One region of the Thioalkalicoccus limnaeus genome, then DNA from elsewhere that is predicted to be linked to it. Evidence: riboswitches for the same ligand, from Rfam matches in the RefSeq annotation. Region 1 holds a riboswitch; the other holds the start of a gene.
What was found. A riboswitch is a leader RNA that binds a small molecule or an ion and turns the genes downstream of it on or off. The one in region 1 is predicted to bind cyclic di-GMP.

Region 1 (7,598 bases):
TGCTATCCTCGGTGACCCGCAAACCGTTTGGCGCCGCGGACCGGGTCACCTCGGTGCGGCGCACGCCGGCGAGAGCTCCCAGCGCCGTCGTCTGGGAGAGCTGATAATCGCCACCAAACAGCGCCCCGAGGGTCTCGGCCTCGCTCGCGATTCCTCTGGCGTCGTAGCGTTCGTAGGAGAACGTGGCGGTAGTCCCGGCCCGCTCGCTGAGCCGGTAGTCGCCGCCCAAAGACAGGGTGCCGGTGTAATAGTCGTTCAGCCCAAGATCGCCCGAGTCTTCGTAGAAGGTGCCCTCAAAGCCGGCGCTCACGTCGACTATCGCTCGTTCCGAAAGGCGGTAGGCCCAGGACGGCTCGACCGCGATCTGGAGCTGCTGCTCGTTGAGCCCGGTCACGCCGGTCGTGGCGGTCTCGCTCGTCAGGGTCGATTCGGTGCTGAGCCTTGTATCGAGCCGCCAGCGGCTGCGCTCGGAGAAGCGCGTCGCATCCCAGCCGATCAGGCCAGCGAAGGTATCCAAGTCGCGCTCATCGAAGTAAATGTCCAGATTCAGCCCGGCGCGCAGGCCCATGGCAGCATTCTCGGTCGCGCGCTCACCGCGCACCGCGGCACTGAGGCTTGCACCGAAAGAGCTGATCGGGTCATCTGGATCGAGTGTCACATTGTCGTCGTAGCCGAGCCCCAGGCTGACGGCCGGCTGCATGTGCCAGGTGGTCTGTGCGGCTGTTAAAGGCGGCGCGGCGACCATAGCGAACGCCACCGAGACGATGGCACCGAGGTGGGCCGGCCAAGCGAGCGCCCCGGTCAGCGCGCGGCGTCGAGCACCGCCCAAAATAGTGCACCCGTTGGGAGCCGAGATGCCCGAAATCATGGCACGACGAGCGTATCCCCGGCCCGCAAGATGACGTTCTGCTCCAACGCCCTGCCTCGCTCGACCGCTTTGTAGTCGAAGGGGATGACGCGGACATCATCGCCCTCGCGGCGCAGCACCTTGATGTCGCTGCGGACGGCGAACGGGGTTAGACCGCCAGCCATCGCAATCGCTTGCATGATGTCAATGGGCCGGTTGATCAAGAGCACGCCAGGCTGGTTCACGCGTCCTGTCACGAAGATGCGGTTGCCCTCCGTCTGTTGAAGGCTGACCGTGACGACGGGGCTCGGAACGAATTGGGCAAGCCGTTCGGCGATGGTCCGCGTGACTTCATCGATGGTCTTCCCCTTCGCCTCGACGTCGCCAACAAGCGGGAAGGAGATCCCGCCGTCAGGCCGAACCAGCACAGCCTGATCTAGTTCTTGCTCGCCCCAGATGCTAATGCGGATGATGTCACCTGGTTGGAGCCCGTAGCCGTCCGCCAACTCCGTCGCCAGCGCCATGGCCGAGCAGCCCAGCATGGTTGCAGCCAAAAGACCACGTGCGACTAAACCCGCCCGTGCCACGCAGCCTCGGCGAGGTGGGCGCGCAAGATAGGTTGGTGATGTTTCCATGGCAGGATGCTTGGTAGATGAATGAAGAGGTTCCGCGCCTGACCGACTGCGAGCCTCGTTCGAAGTTCCGACATCAAGATGTCAGGCGCACGAAAGATGCCTTGGCAGGATACCACAAACGCCGACCAGGAAAGCGACTTGGCGCCGCGCAGACGACGATCGGGCGCTTTAACCCGTCGGACGCGGCCATGTCGGGCGGGATACCAGTGGCAGACGCGGTGTCTGCGCACATAACCAAAGACTAAGCGCATCATCCCTTGCACCACCGTCTTGCCGGCTGGCTTTCGCGTCTTTGTGGCGCGGGGCGTGTCAGCGCCCGCTCCGCACCGCAGCAATCGTCAAGTAGCCCGCCTTAGCCTATTCGCGCCTATGTGCCGCGTAACCGCTAAGCGCACGCCGGGCGACTAGGGCGCAAACGATTGAGGCAATCCACCGCTCGGCGCAAACCCTCTTTGATTTTTATTCTCGGCTCCCGCCCGAGTTGTGTTCTTGCCAGCTGATATCAGGTTCCCGCTGAAGCAGATCATCCGCACGCAAAGGCCACGCCCGTCCCCGCAGACGTCGAGGCGTGACACCCGCGAGTCTGGACACAGCGAGTCGAAGCGGAGCGAATCCGCGCCTAGGGTCACTGAATGGGGGCAGGTCGATGGGGCGCGTTACAGCGACGAGATTCCGGTGACCGAAGACCTGCCGAAGGGGCAACGGGAGGCCGCCTGAACCGAGCACTCATCGAGGTCATGCGCCCCTATTGACGATGGCTCCTTAGCCTACCGTCCGTCGCTCGTCTGGCGACGCTGGCCTTCCTGATGCCGTTCGTCGACCGGTAGGTCGGGACCCAAGCGCACGAGCAGAAAAGCCCAGAACGGGCCGTCGCCGTTCGGCGACACCAAAAAAACCACACAGAACAGACTCCTGAAGCAATCGAGCAGAACGGAGCGTCACCTGCAAACGACAGGAAACCCCAGCCGCATCGTCATGGGGATACCTCGTCTGCCCATTTCCAGCACGACTGTCCAGTCGCTTTGCGCTGGTACTCCGCGGATCCGCCGGAGCGTGGCACGAAACATGCTAGAACCTCGCGACCTTAACCTTAAGATTATTTGGGAGTTGAATTGCAATTTAAATAGGGCATGGCTTCGTGGCAGACGAACTGCGTGATCCCCGCGACAGACGGTCAAGCCGTAAAGGGGACCCGGGATTCGAGACAGTCCCTTAAGCAGAGAGCAGCGAGGTGACAAGGGGTGAGGGTCAAACGCAAGCGTCACAGCAAGGACTGCGTCCACTCCAAGAGTCAATTTTCCCGCATATGAGCGGCCGCCAATGCATTCTTCGAACGACTATCCAGTACTCTATATGCATAAGCATCAGCTTATACGCTTGTTTTCAGGCGTTCTCGGCAAGGACTCAAACTTAGCGATGCGACTAAGTTCACAGCATCCTGTCGTGAAGACGCCTATCTTCTCCCTCGCTTGCTCCGAAAAAGGCAAAGCGTTCCGAAAGGGCGCGACGCAAAACCACTGGCCTAAGTCCCCGCTCTTCTTCTCGGGATACGGCAGCAGGGTTGCCGGCTCGCAGCGCCTATTGGTGCCAGCGTGGTCGGCTGTTGGCAACCAACAGGTGAACGAATCATGAAAATCCCCAGCATAAGAACTGCCTATCGGCGTCTCTACGGGAGGCGGCTTCTCATACCGCTCGCCGCCCTATTGGTGTCGACGCTCGCGCCGGCCGGCGCTGTCCAAGCGGCGACTGTGTCGCTCGCGTGGGACCGGGTCAACGACGCTCGCGTGGCCCTCTACGAATTGCGGTACGGCACGAACCAGAACACCTATCAGACCGGCGGATCGTTGGTCTCGAAAGCCGCAACTGCTGATGCGACCCAAACCGTTACAACCGCGAATCTAGACCCCGGAACCTATTTCTTCGCCGTCAGGGCCTGTGATTCGAACAAGGCGCTTTGTAGCGCGTTCTCGGAACCGGTGAGCAAAACCATCTCCACGGGGTCGTCAGACACCACGGCCCCGACGGTGACGGCCTTTACTGTACCTGCGACGGCGAGCACGCTGACCGTGCCGATCACCACGTTTACTGCGACAGACAACGTCGGGGTCACTGGGTACCTGGTGAACGAATCGCCCACCAAACCGGCAGCGACGGCCTCTGGTTGGACGACAACGAAGCCGGCGTCCTACACCTTCGCGAGCGCGGGTAGCAAGACGCTCTATGCCTGGGCAAAGGACGCCGCCGGTAACGTGTCGGCGAGTCGCAGTGCGGGGGTCACGATTACGATGGCGGCGGCCGGGTGCACGGGCGACACCCTATGGTCGGCAGCAACTACGCCCGCCGTGGCATCGGCTTCTGACACCAGCGCGATCGAGGTGGGCGTCAAATTCAGCGCGGCTTCCAGCGGCTATGTCTGCGGTGTGCGCTTCTACAAGGGCAGCCGCAACACCGGAACCCATGTCGGGCGCCTGTGGAGCAGCACCGGCACCAAGCTGGCCGAGGCGACCTTCACGAACGAGACGGCCTCGGGTTGGCAGCAAGTTAACTTCGCGACCCCGGTCGCGATCCAGGCCAACACCATCTATGTGGTGTCCTATCATGCACCCAACGGCGGCTACGCCCTCGATGAGGGCTACTTCTCCAGCCGCGGCGTAACGAATGGGCCCCTGACCGCACCACGCAGCAGCGCAGTCGGCGGCAACGGTGTCTATCGCCATGGCTCGGGCTTCCCCAATAGCGCCTATAACGACTCCAACGCCTGGGTCGAGCCAGTGTTTACGACGGCGTCGACGCCCCCTCCACCAACCGACACCACGGCCCCGACGGTGACGGCCTTTACTGTACCTGCGACGGCGAGCACGCTGACCGTGCCGATCACCACGTTTACTGCGACAGACAACGTCGGGGTCACTGGGTACCTGGTGAACGAATCGCCCACCAAACCGGCAGCGACGGCCTCTGGTTGGACGACAACGAAGCCGGCGTCCTACACCTTCGCGAGCGCGGGTAGCAAGACGCTCTATGCCTGGGCAAAGGACGCCGCCGGTAACGTGTCGGCGAGTCGCAGTGCGGGGGTCACGATTACGATGGCGGCGGCCGGGTGCACGGGCGACACCCTATGGTCGGCAGCAACTACGCCCGCCGTGGCATCGGCTTCTGACACCAGCGCGATCGAGGTGGGCGTCAAATTCAGCGCGGCTTCCAGCGGCTATGTCTGCGGTGTGCGCTTCTACAAGGGCAGCCGCAACACCGGAACCCATGTCGGGCGCCTGTGGAGCAGCACCGGCACCAAGCTGGCCGAGGCGACCTTCACGAACGAGACGGCCTCGGGTTGGCAGCAAGTTAACTTCGCGACCCCGGTCGCGATCCAGGCCAACACCATCTATGTGGTGTCCTATCATGCACCCAACGGCGGCTACGCCCTCGATGAGGGCTACTTCTCCAGCCGCGGCGTAACGAATGGGCCCCTGACCGCACCACGCAGCAGCGCAGTCGGCGGCAACGGTGTCTATCGCTATGGCTCGGGCTTCCCCAATAGCGCCTATAACGACTCCAACGCCTGGGTCGAGCCAGTGTTTACGACGGCGCCGCCAGCATCCACCAGTTTGGCGAAGTCGATGACGACGGCGACCCCCTTGGTCACCACTGCCGAACCTGACGGTGTTGAGGATACCGCCAGCTCGCCGCCCCTGCCGCTCAGTTCGCTGCCGATGGAGGTTGGCGAGATCCAGCTCGACAATGCCTGGCTGTGGGTCAGCTTCCAGGGCGAGTACACCGATCCGATCGTGATCGCCGGGCCACTCAGTGACTCTGATCCCGACCCGGTAGTGGTGCGCGTCCGCGACATCGGCCCGACGGGCTTCTGGGCGCGGGTCCAGAAGTGGGATCATCTGCTCGATGGCACGCACGCCCAGGGAACCCTCGGCTACCTGGTCATGGAGCGTGGCCGTCATCAGCTGCCAAGCGGCACTTGGGTCGAGGCGGGGCGCTTGGAGAGCGACATGACGAGCGCCTTCACGTCAATCTCTTTCGAGAGGCGCTTCGCCGAGGCGCCGGTGGTGCTGACGACGGTGACGAGCGAGAACGCGGGCGACGCGATCGCCGCGCGCGTTCGACGAATCACTCGGTGGCGCTTCGAGGTTGGCCTGATGGAGCAGGAGGGGAGCGCACAAGAACGCCTCGCCGAGCGCGTCGACTACATTGCCTGGGAGCCCGCCACCGGTGTCCTGGATGGTGTAGCCTTCGAGGTGGCACGCGCGGAGCAGGTCACCGACAGCGGCCTGACGCTATTCTATCAGTACCCCTTGGCCGCACCACCAATGCTCCTCGCTAACATGCAGACAGCCAACGAGAACGAGGCTGCCCACTTGCGTTGGCGCAACAAGGACCTCATGGCAGTCGATGTCTGGATCCAAAAGGAGCACGGCGCAGCGTATGCCGATGAGGCAGTCGGCTACGTCCTGTTCGGCGTCGCGGATCAGTAGCCGAATCGACGGGTAAGGTTAGATCGTGCGCACGGAGGACGCCACGATCTAACCGCGTGCGCAGGGATCGCTCTCGCGGCGCTTGGCATGAAGCCGCCCGCAGGTGATCACCTTAGAGCGAAATACAAAGCCGACTGCCAGATAACAGGCCCCGGTCGAGCGATTTCAAGCGAAGGTGAGGTTAATATGAGCCCCCGCCGTGAAAGTTAACGTAATGCCAAGAGACTGCCTCAACAACCGCTTCTCTCGCTGGGCATCGAATCGCACATGAGCGCTGCCTAGCGACTGCCACTCTTTCTTTACTCTTCCCGTCCAGGAGATCATGCCAGTGTTGAGACAAACTGTCCTCGCCGCCGCCTTACTTCTCGCCCTTGCCGGACCGTCTGCGGCTGCGCCACCGACTTTGCCCGCGGGCGACACCGGCATAGCCAGCCGTTACGTCGGCGACGTCAATATAACGAACGATCCCGCCGTCCTATTTTTCGATGGGTTCGATTCATACACATCAAACTCCCAGCTAACTAGCTCAGGCAATTGGAGCAACTTCTTTCAGAACAGCAATATTCTATTGGATACATCCCAATATGCAACTGGCGCCAAGTCGATTCGACTCAGGATGCCCAGCACTGGGTCTGAAGTATCTAATGCCATCGTCAAGACAATCAATCCGGGTCGCGATACGCTGTTTCTCCGCGCCTATACAAAATTCGCCCCAAATTACGCTGGAATAAATTCTGCGCATAACGGTTTAAGAATCAGCGCAAACTATACTGGACCGGGAACCAAGCCGAATGGCAGAAATTTTATGTTGGTTGAGCTTCAACAGGTAGACTACGGAGAAGGATCGCCGGGCAAGACACATATCTATGTGTACCATCCAGAACAGAAGGACAATTATGGTGAGAACTGGTATCCAAGCGGCCGCACGACCAATGGAGATGGGCCCGACGGAAAGTTCGGTCCACACTTCGTCGCGCGACCGGAGACAATACCCCCCCGTGGCCAGTGGATTTGTTTCGAGTTAATGGTTCAACTCAACACGGTCGGGCAGCGAGATGGGCGCGTTGCCGTGTGGCAGGATGGCACTCTCATCGCCGATTGGCAGAACATTCGGTTCCGTGATTCAACCAGCGTGAGACTCGATGAGATTCAACTGGAAAACGGTGGGCAAAGGTCAACTCAGATAAATGATAAATGGTATGACAATGTTGTCGTCGCGACGAGTTACATCGGCCCCATATCCATGCAGCCATCCCTGCCTGCACCGAAAAATCTTCGTATACAGTAAATCACCCGGTTCTCGCTTAGAAGCGGTGGTATCGCAAAAGAGTTGAAGCGGGTGCTTGTGGCGAGAATGTAAGTGCGCTCCACGGGAGCAATCTTAAGACGGAGGGGCTCCTCGGCGCCGTGCAACAACCATGTTTTGCCGCGACAGACCCAGCATGGCGACGAAATCGACTTAGATCGCTCTGGAGACACTTAGCGCCATAAGAAAAAACGCACACTATGTTGATACCCATAACATTACCCTCAAGTCTAGCAGTTTCGCCACATCAGGGGTTACGGCGCCGCCTGCCTACGATCTGTATGGCTGCCTAGTGCGGCCGATCAGGCGCCTGCGCCGCCTGGCGA
Region 2 (7,598 bases), on a different contig from region 1:
AACCCTTGAGCGCCGCTGTCCAGGCGCTGCGCGCCCCTTCGCTCAAGCGGAAGAAGCGGTCCTCGATGCGCACTCGGTCGACCTTCAGCAGCTCGCTCGGCTCGTACAGGCATAGCTCCGCATCGGCCTTCGTCACCAACCGCTTGCGCTCGTCCATCGGCGTCGCGGCCGTCGTGTCGGCGGCGCGTGTCAGCCAGTCCTCTATCTCGCCGAGCGCCTGCTCCGCGAGGGCCTTGTCGGCAGCGCGGCTAGCGATATGGTGCCGAGCCTGTGCCGGTCCGCTCCGCAGACCGTCGACCCGCCGCAGCAGATCATCATCGACCGTTTTCTCGACTTGTCCGAACATCAGCGCACCTCCGGAAGTAGACGGCGCATGAGCTGTGCCTGCAGGGCGCCCCAGCCGCGCACCGTCCTCGACGTCAGCACCCCGGCCGCACCCTGCCGCTGCGGCACGACCGAGGCGAAGGCGACGAACCGCCGCACCAAGGGGCTCGGATCGCGCGCGGCACGCCCCCAATCCGCCGTGGCTTCGTCGCGCAAGAGCAAGAGCTGCAATCCGACCCGCCGAGCCATTGCCGAGGCTAGCTCGCCGAGCGATTCCGCAAAGCGCCGCCGCCGCCGCGCACCGGCAGCGGTATCGTCATCCATGAGGACGGCGAAGGCCAGCGTCTTGGCGAAATCGTGCGCGGGCAGCGTGCCCTCGAGTATCCGCGCGCACGCTTCGTGGGCGGCGCTGGGAATGGCGCCGGGCGCCATCTCGAGCAGCAGCCGTAGGGCGAAGATTTGGCGCGAGTCGTATCCGCCACCAGCCAAGGCTTCTTCCAGCACGCCATGCGACCGCACCGGCCAGCCGAGGCGCGCGAGGTAGGCCAGGATCTGCCGCTCCGCGCCGGGATAGTCTTGCAGGTAGCCGGCGGCGGCGGCGACCAGCTGCGGCGCGCGCAGGCTGGCCGCGAGCACGAACAGCCGCCGGACGAGCCGGGCTGATTCGGGCCCCGCTGGGGGACCTGCCGGCGCCAGTTGCCCGACGGAACGCGACAGGTCGAGGTCGGCGTCGCCGCCCGCAGAGCTGAGCGTCAGCAGGTCGCCGAGCAGCTCGTGCTCCGGGCGTAAGAATACCCGATCGAGATCCTGTAGGCTGCGCAGCACCCTCACTTTGCCAGGATTGACCCTCAGCCCGGCGGCCAGCGCCAGCTCAGAGACGTACTGGAGCACCTGTTCGGTCTGGCTGGCATCGCAGGCGACATAGCAGTCGTCGACCCATCGCGCGTAGGTGCGGACAGAGGCGTTGTGAGTAACGGCGGTGTCGAGCCTGCGCAGAACGGCATCGGCGACGATCCAGGCGATGTCGTCGGGCATCGTCGGCAGACCGTGACCGATGCCGCCGCCGCGTGCGGCCGCCGCGTTGATGCGCTCGAAGATCGCCAGAAGGGCACGCGAGGTGTGGCCCTCCAGGCCCAGGTCGGCTAGTGCACGTTCGATCCCCGCTGGCGGGATGCTCGAAAAGAAATCGGCGAAGTCGACGATCACGACCGCCAGCCCTTTGCCAAGCTGTTGCGCCAGCCAGGCGGCGACGGCCTCCGCCCAAGCCGCGTAGGAAGCGGTGCTCACGCCCAGCTTTGCGCCGAAAGCCGAACCGGCCGTCGAAGATCCCAGCCACAGACGCTCTTGCGCTTCCATCGCGATAGACTGTAGCAACGTGCCTGTGAAGATATCGACCAACCGTTCGACGCGCTGTCCGCCGCTCGACTTGGGCTTGGAGAGCACGTCGACCTCGACGACCCACTCGTCCACGGAGGGCATGTCCAGGCCGGTCCCTGGGGCGATATCGCAGAAGTCCAGCAGGTCCGCGTTCGGCCACTTGCGGCGTGCAAAACGCGCGGCCTGAAATGCGGCCGAGTACCGCGTCCAATCTTTTCGGCGGCCGACGATCGTGCCAATGGCTGTGTTTTGCTTCATAGATCATCTCGATCGCGCACGGCCATCCTCGCACCTGACTTTCATGCCTTCGGCGACCAGGCACCCTGATCCATGAAATATCGAATAAAATGAATTATATGTGCTCTCTGTGCGCTATGCTTTCGCGCTAACCACAATCCTGCTTACCTGAGCTTAGGCGTGTATTTGCCAGGTCGGTTGCGTTATGGTGTCACCCGCTCGGTGATGCGCTCGGCGACAGTCTAGCCCATCACCGGCCATCGTCATCGTTTGGCCCGGTCCGTTTAGGCTGCCACGCGCGTCAGGCGTCGCGTCTTCGGTGGGAGAGAGTCGTCACCCACATCCACCCCGATCTCTCCCGCCCGCGGACTGCCCTATGCGAGGCGGCCGCGGACGACGACGGTGACCTAGGCGAGGGTGAAGGTCATACTATGCGCGCGGCCATCCTCCACGCCGCCGCCCCGAAGCCGATGGCCCCGAGCAAGCCCGCCGCGCCGCGCGATCTCGGCGCGCCGCGGCCAGGCAATTGAGGTTCTTTTTCGGTCCTCGTGCTTTTTTACGGGTCAAGGGGGTTCCCCAACCCTCTCGGCGCCGTATCTGTTCGTGTAACTGAGAACCTGTTGTTGTGCCTGTGGAGTGGTGGGCGCGAGGTCCGAGCAAGGCCAACCCTCACCTCAAGCGCAGCCGCTACCTGCGGCTGAAGGATCAGCAGGACTGGACGCCGCGGCAAAGCATTCCGTTCCATGAGCTCAAGCAGCTCAACCTCAAGACCCACCACGCGTTCCGGATCAAGGAGGCGCGGCGCGCGATCTTCCACACCGCCCCGCCTGCTGTGGAACGACTACGCCATTCGTCCGCTCATCGACACCCGCGCGCTGTGGCGCGAAGAGAAAAACCTCCCCGACTACGATCCGTCCAAGCCGATCACCCGGCCACTCGATCCTGCGCGGGCCGACACCATCGTGCACACCGCAAAGGGCTCGGTTCACTGCGTGTGCCCCGTGACCGGGGCGCAACGCGGTCTGGCCTTTCAGGGCTTCGAGGCCGATCGTAACACCCTCAAGTACCGCTGCCCGGCCGCCGCCGATGGCCTGGAGTGCCAAGGCCAGAACGCATGCCACCAGGCCGGCGCCGTCAACCCGGGCGAGTACGGGCGCATCGTGCGCATCAAGCTCGACGAGCACGACCGGCGCATCTTCGCCCCCACCCCGCACGGCCGCCCGAGCTGGCAGCGCGGCGACAACCGCCGCAGCGCCTTGGAGCGCATCAACTTGCCGCTAGATCGCCACTTCGGCTTCGAGCAGCACTTCATCCGCGGCCTCGCCAAGATGAAAACCCGCGTCGGTCTGGCCATCGCGGTGATGATGGCCATGGCCTTGGGGCACATCAAACAGGGAAGCCCCAGCAGATGCGCTCATTGATCCAGCCGATTCCGGCGACCGGCTAGACGCGCCGAGCGGCTCCACCCCCTGGGATCGGATCGGGCCACGGCGCCCGAGGGTGGCGCTCGCCCGTCATTCGGTCTTGATGGGAATTCTTCTCATCGATTTGCCCCGGCGACCCTGCCGAGCGCCCTGGTTGCCCGTGTGGAGACCCTCTCATGCCGCTCCGCTTCCTGGGCGGCTCCCGGGCGGCACGCGGCGAGCCGCGGAAAATCGCGACAGCGCAGATCTCTCACCGCGGCGCCCGCTTGATCGGCATTCCGAAATATGCTAAGAACCTCCGCAGCGCTGGCAGGAGCCAGACCTAACCTACGTTGAGGTAGGGGCGGAAAGTCGCGGATCCTGAAGGTTGCGGATCGTGGGGCCCAGGATAGCCGGACTGCCGAGGGTGACCATCGCCAAGGTCACGCAAGGCGTCCGGCCTTTTGTTTTCTGGTGCATGCTGCATGACAGCGCCCACCGTGCTGTGCGGCGGACAGGCAGCGGGTTAGCGTGAGAATACCGCGCCAAGAAAGCGCATGGGAATGACTATATCAGATATTTTAATGGATTGTGGTACCTCGTCACCGAGAGGGTGAAGGCAACGTTAAGAGCGGCATCGACGTCGAGAACGACCCCAGGGGTCGGTGCGTCGCACCCAGCCCGCTATGCGGGTCTTACTATGGTTCAGGTGCTCGTTCATTGGTAGATATTTGATTCCAGAAGGTCTGTAGCCACAGTGGGAGTTTCGGATTGGCAGCCCTTGGCTTACCCCTGCGATTACGTCCCATATTAGCCAATGAGGAGGTGATATGAGATTCCTGAAGCCGTCTTTCGTGGCGCTGCTGCTCCTTGGCGCCGCGGGTTCGTACGCTGAACTGACGAACATCAGCACCACCAGCCTGCAATCCGAGAATGTGGCTGCCATTGCCTGCACGATCGTGGGATCCGCAGGGGCAAGCGCCGACGGCTACAAGGCACTGGTCTTTCTGTCGGAAGGTCGCGACCCCGTGTTGACCGTCCGCGGCTTGAGTGCGGGCGCCGCAACCTACTTCAACGAGAACTGGGGCTCGCAAGTATACGTGGACGGGAGGGCCGATGGCTCCGATGCAGATCAGATCCAAGCCCTGCTGAGGCCTGCCGCCGGCCCCAACGACGCAGGAATGTTGCTATTCGTCCGCCCTGGTGTTGGTATCTGTGCATGGTCGAACGAAAACATCGGAAGCGGAAGCACCTTGTATCAGGCTGCTATCTCCATCACCGACGTCACAGCGGCGTGGCTAGCGCGTTAGTGACGTGGTCGAGCGAAAACGGACACCTGGTTAAGCCGCATGTCGTGGTCGCTGTTGGTCGTGACCCGATACCGGCGGCGGTGACGTACCCACGCGCCGGCTTGACGCATTAGGCTGCGGGCATGATGCCGTCCGACACGATAGCCCAAGGCCGGCAACGCCCTGGTCATGCGGCGGGAGCCATAGGTCTGATCCGACGCCTCGGCGACGTCCTGGACCCATCGGAGCTTCTCCTCATGCTCCGGGTCGGGATCACGATCCTGGCGGCGCAAGAAGGCGTAGAGCCTGCCACGGCTGACGCCCAGTAATCGGCAAAGCATCGTCACCGGGTAGGCCTCCTTCTCCTGGGCAATGAACTGGTATCTCAGTTCGACTCTCTCGCGAAGAAGGCCGTTGTTTCCTAAGAAACTCCCTGCGGAAGCATCGACTCTCCTCGCGCGGGCGACGCAGCTCCTGCTGCTCCTCGTCGAGCTTGCCGTTGCCCCGGAACGCATCACGGTCCGCAGGCTTGGCCTCTTTTATCCAGCGCCCCAGCATGCTGCGGTCGACGCCAAAGCTCCTCGCCGCCTCCGTTTGCTTGTAGCCTTGCTCAAGGACCAGCCTGACGGCGTCTTACTTGGACTCTTTCGTGTACTTCTTGCGCGTGCTCATCTCTCACCTCGGTTTCAAGAATTGTCTCTCAACCAAGGTGTCCGTTGCCACTAGACCCCCTCACGTGATCCGGCACGACAGCCGCAGACACCTTTGGTCACTTAGCAAGTGCTTATGCGATTGTCCTGCCCCTTTATGGGATGGCCGTTCGCCGGGATTCTCAGCACTTTCGTCAGGCCCAGGCTGTCCATGGCGGTGAAATCGTGTAGATTTAGGTGAAGGTTAGAAACCCTGCTGAAAAGCGGTTTGTGTAGTGGTCTGCCCTCCGGTTCTGTGGTGGCCATAGCCGCACTTCTAGCCGCTGAGTCCAGGCACTCCCTGTGGGAACGGCGGTGGAAGAACAGGGCAACAGCGTCATCCCGGCATGGATATCCGGGATCGAATTGGCAGGGCGGGCCGTTGCGGGGTTGGTCGAGGTACGGCGTAAATGGTCTCGGTCGTTTTTCCGGCTGGGGGCCTGTGATGTTTGCGTGGCCTAGGCTTCGAGCCCTAACGGCGTCAGGCCAAGATGGCCTGACTGCGCGCTCGGTGGCTCAAGTGGCAGGATGCTTGATCAAGGCCGGGCTAGTTGCCCGCCCACTCCGGTTTCTGCGGGGTGCCATGAGATGGCCGTTGAATTCTAGCAGGCTGCGAACAAGGTATAAAGTATGATCAACATAGGTGTGATTGGGTATGGCTATTGGGGTCCGAATTTGGTCCGGAACTTCTCGGCTATCGCCGATGCGCAGGTAAGTTCCGTCGCGGATTTGGATGAGGAAAGATTACGTCTCGTCAAGAGGCGCCATCCCTCGATAGAGGTGACGACAGACTTCAAGGCCTTACTCGCGAATTCCGAAATCGATGCCGTTGCCATCGCGACCCCCGTCTCTTCGCATTTCGGGCTGGCACTGGAGGCCTTGCGCGCGGGCAAGCATGTCTTCATCGAGAAACCACTTACGCAGACTGCGGAGCAGGCTGAGCAGCTGATCGCCGAGGCAGATAGGCGCGGACTGGTTCTCCACGTGGACCACACCTTCATCTACACTGGCGCCGTTCGCAAGATGCGCTCGCTGGTAGATGATGGCGAGTTGGGTGACGTCTACTACTACGATTCTGTGCGGGTCAATTTAGGCCTGTTCCAAAATGACGTAGATGTCATCTGGGACCTCGCGGTACACGATCTCTCCATCATGGATTACGTGTTTCATTCCAAGCCCACCGCAGTCTCTGCGTCGGGCATGAATCATATCGCAGGCAATGAGGCTAATTTGGCATATTTGACTGTTTTCTATGAGGATGAATTCATTGCCCACCTTCACGTTAACTGGCTTGCGCCTGTGAAAATTCGCAGGACGCTAGTCGGAGGTAGTCGCAAGATGATCGTCTACGACGATCTCGAGCCCAGCGAAAAGATTAAGGTGTACGACAAGGGGGTTACTCTTCATGGTACGAAAGATAATGAGTACAGTCGCCGGATAGGGTACCGTGCGGGTGACATGTGGGCGCCAAAGCTGGATGATGCTGAGGCGCTTCACATTGCGGCAGATCACTTCGCGCGCTGCGTCATCACTGGCGAGCGCTCAATCACCGACGGACAGTCGGGCCTGCGAGTGGTGCGCTTACTAGAGGCGGCATCGCAATCTCTCAAAGAGCGGGGTAGGCCCGTGAAGCTTGGTTGGAAGGGGCGGGGGGGCTAACGAAATGGTACCTTTCCTTGACCTAAAAGCCCAGTATGCCGGCATCGAAAGCGAAGTCCTCGAGGCAGTGCGGCGAAGCCTTGCCAGCGCACAACATGTTCTCGGAAGCGAGGTTGCAGCTTTCGAGGAGGAGTTCGCACGGTACACCGGAGCTAGGTTTGGCGTCGGTGTGAACTCTGGCACCAGCGCCCTACACTTGGCTTTACTCGCTGCTGGAGTTGGACCCGGTGATGAGGTTGTTACCGTGTCAAGCACCTTTGTCGCGACCGTCGCGGCAATTGACTACGTGGGTGCTAGACCTGTCTTTGTCGACGTAGATCCTGCAACGCTCACGATGGACGTGAGCAAGATTCCCGCCGCGATCACCAATCACACGAAAGCGATCTTGCCGGTGCATCTACACGGTCACCCTGCTGACCTAGACCCGGTGCTTGACATCGCCAAGAAGAACAAGCTCCATGTGATCGAAGATGCCGCCCAGGCCCACGGCGCCGAGTACAAGGGTCGTCGTGTTGGCTCAATCGGCGATCTTGGATGCTTTAGCTTCTACCCCGGGAAGAATTTAGGCGCGTACGGGGAGGGCGGTATGGTAGTGACCAATAATGAAGAGCTTGCACATA

Region 2: linked by a shared signal. The riboswitch ahead of ABC977_RS06525 (hypothetical protein) and the one ahead of ABC977_RS08915 (DUF4082 domain-containing protein) in region 1 are both predicted to bind cyclic di-GMP.

Annotation. Positions count from the first base shown of each region.
Region 1 covers NZ_JBDKXB010000009.1:35,106-42,703, forward strand. The annotation lists gene ABC977_RS08905 (hypothetical protein) at 1-829, opposite strand, end outside; gene ABC977_RS08910 (polysaccharide biosynthesis/export family protein) at 865-1,401, opposite strand; cyclic di-GMP riboswitch class I at 2,955-3,051, shown strand; gene ABC977_RS08915 (DUF4082 domain-containing protein) at 3,111-5,966, shown strand; gene ABC977_RS08920 (polysaccharide lyase) at 6,295-7,254, shown strand.
Region 2 covers NZ_JBDKXB010000005.1:217,863-225,460, forward strand. The annotation lists gene ABC977_RS06505 (hypothetical protein) at 1-346, opposite strand, end outside; gene ABC977_RS06510 (RNA-dependent RNA polymerase family protein) at 346-1,959, opposite strand; gene ABC977_RS06515 (transposase) at 2,570-2,992, shown strand; gene ABC977_RS06520 (hypothetical protein) at 2,940-3,359, shown strand; cyclic di-GMP riboswitch class I at 3,673-3,767, shown strand; gene ABC977_RS06525 (hypothetical protein) at 4,172-4,651, shown strand; gene ABC977_RS06530 (IS3 family transposase) at 4,648-4,971, opposite strand; gene ABC977_RS06535 (transposase) at 4,904-5,251, opposite strand; gene ABC977_RS06540 (Gfo/Idh/MocA family protein) at 5,950-6,978, shown strand; gene ABC977_RS06545 (DegT/DnrJ/EryC1/StrS family aminotransferase) at 6,983-7,598, shown strand, end outside.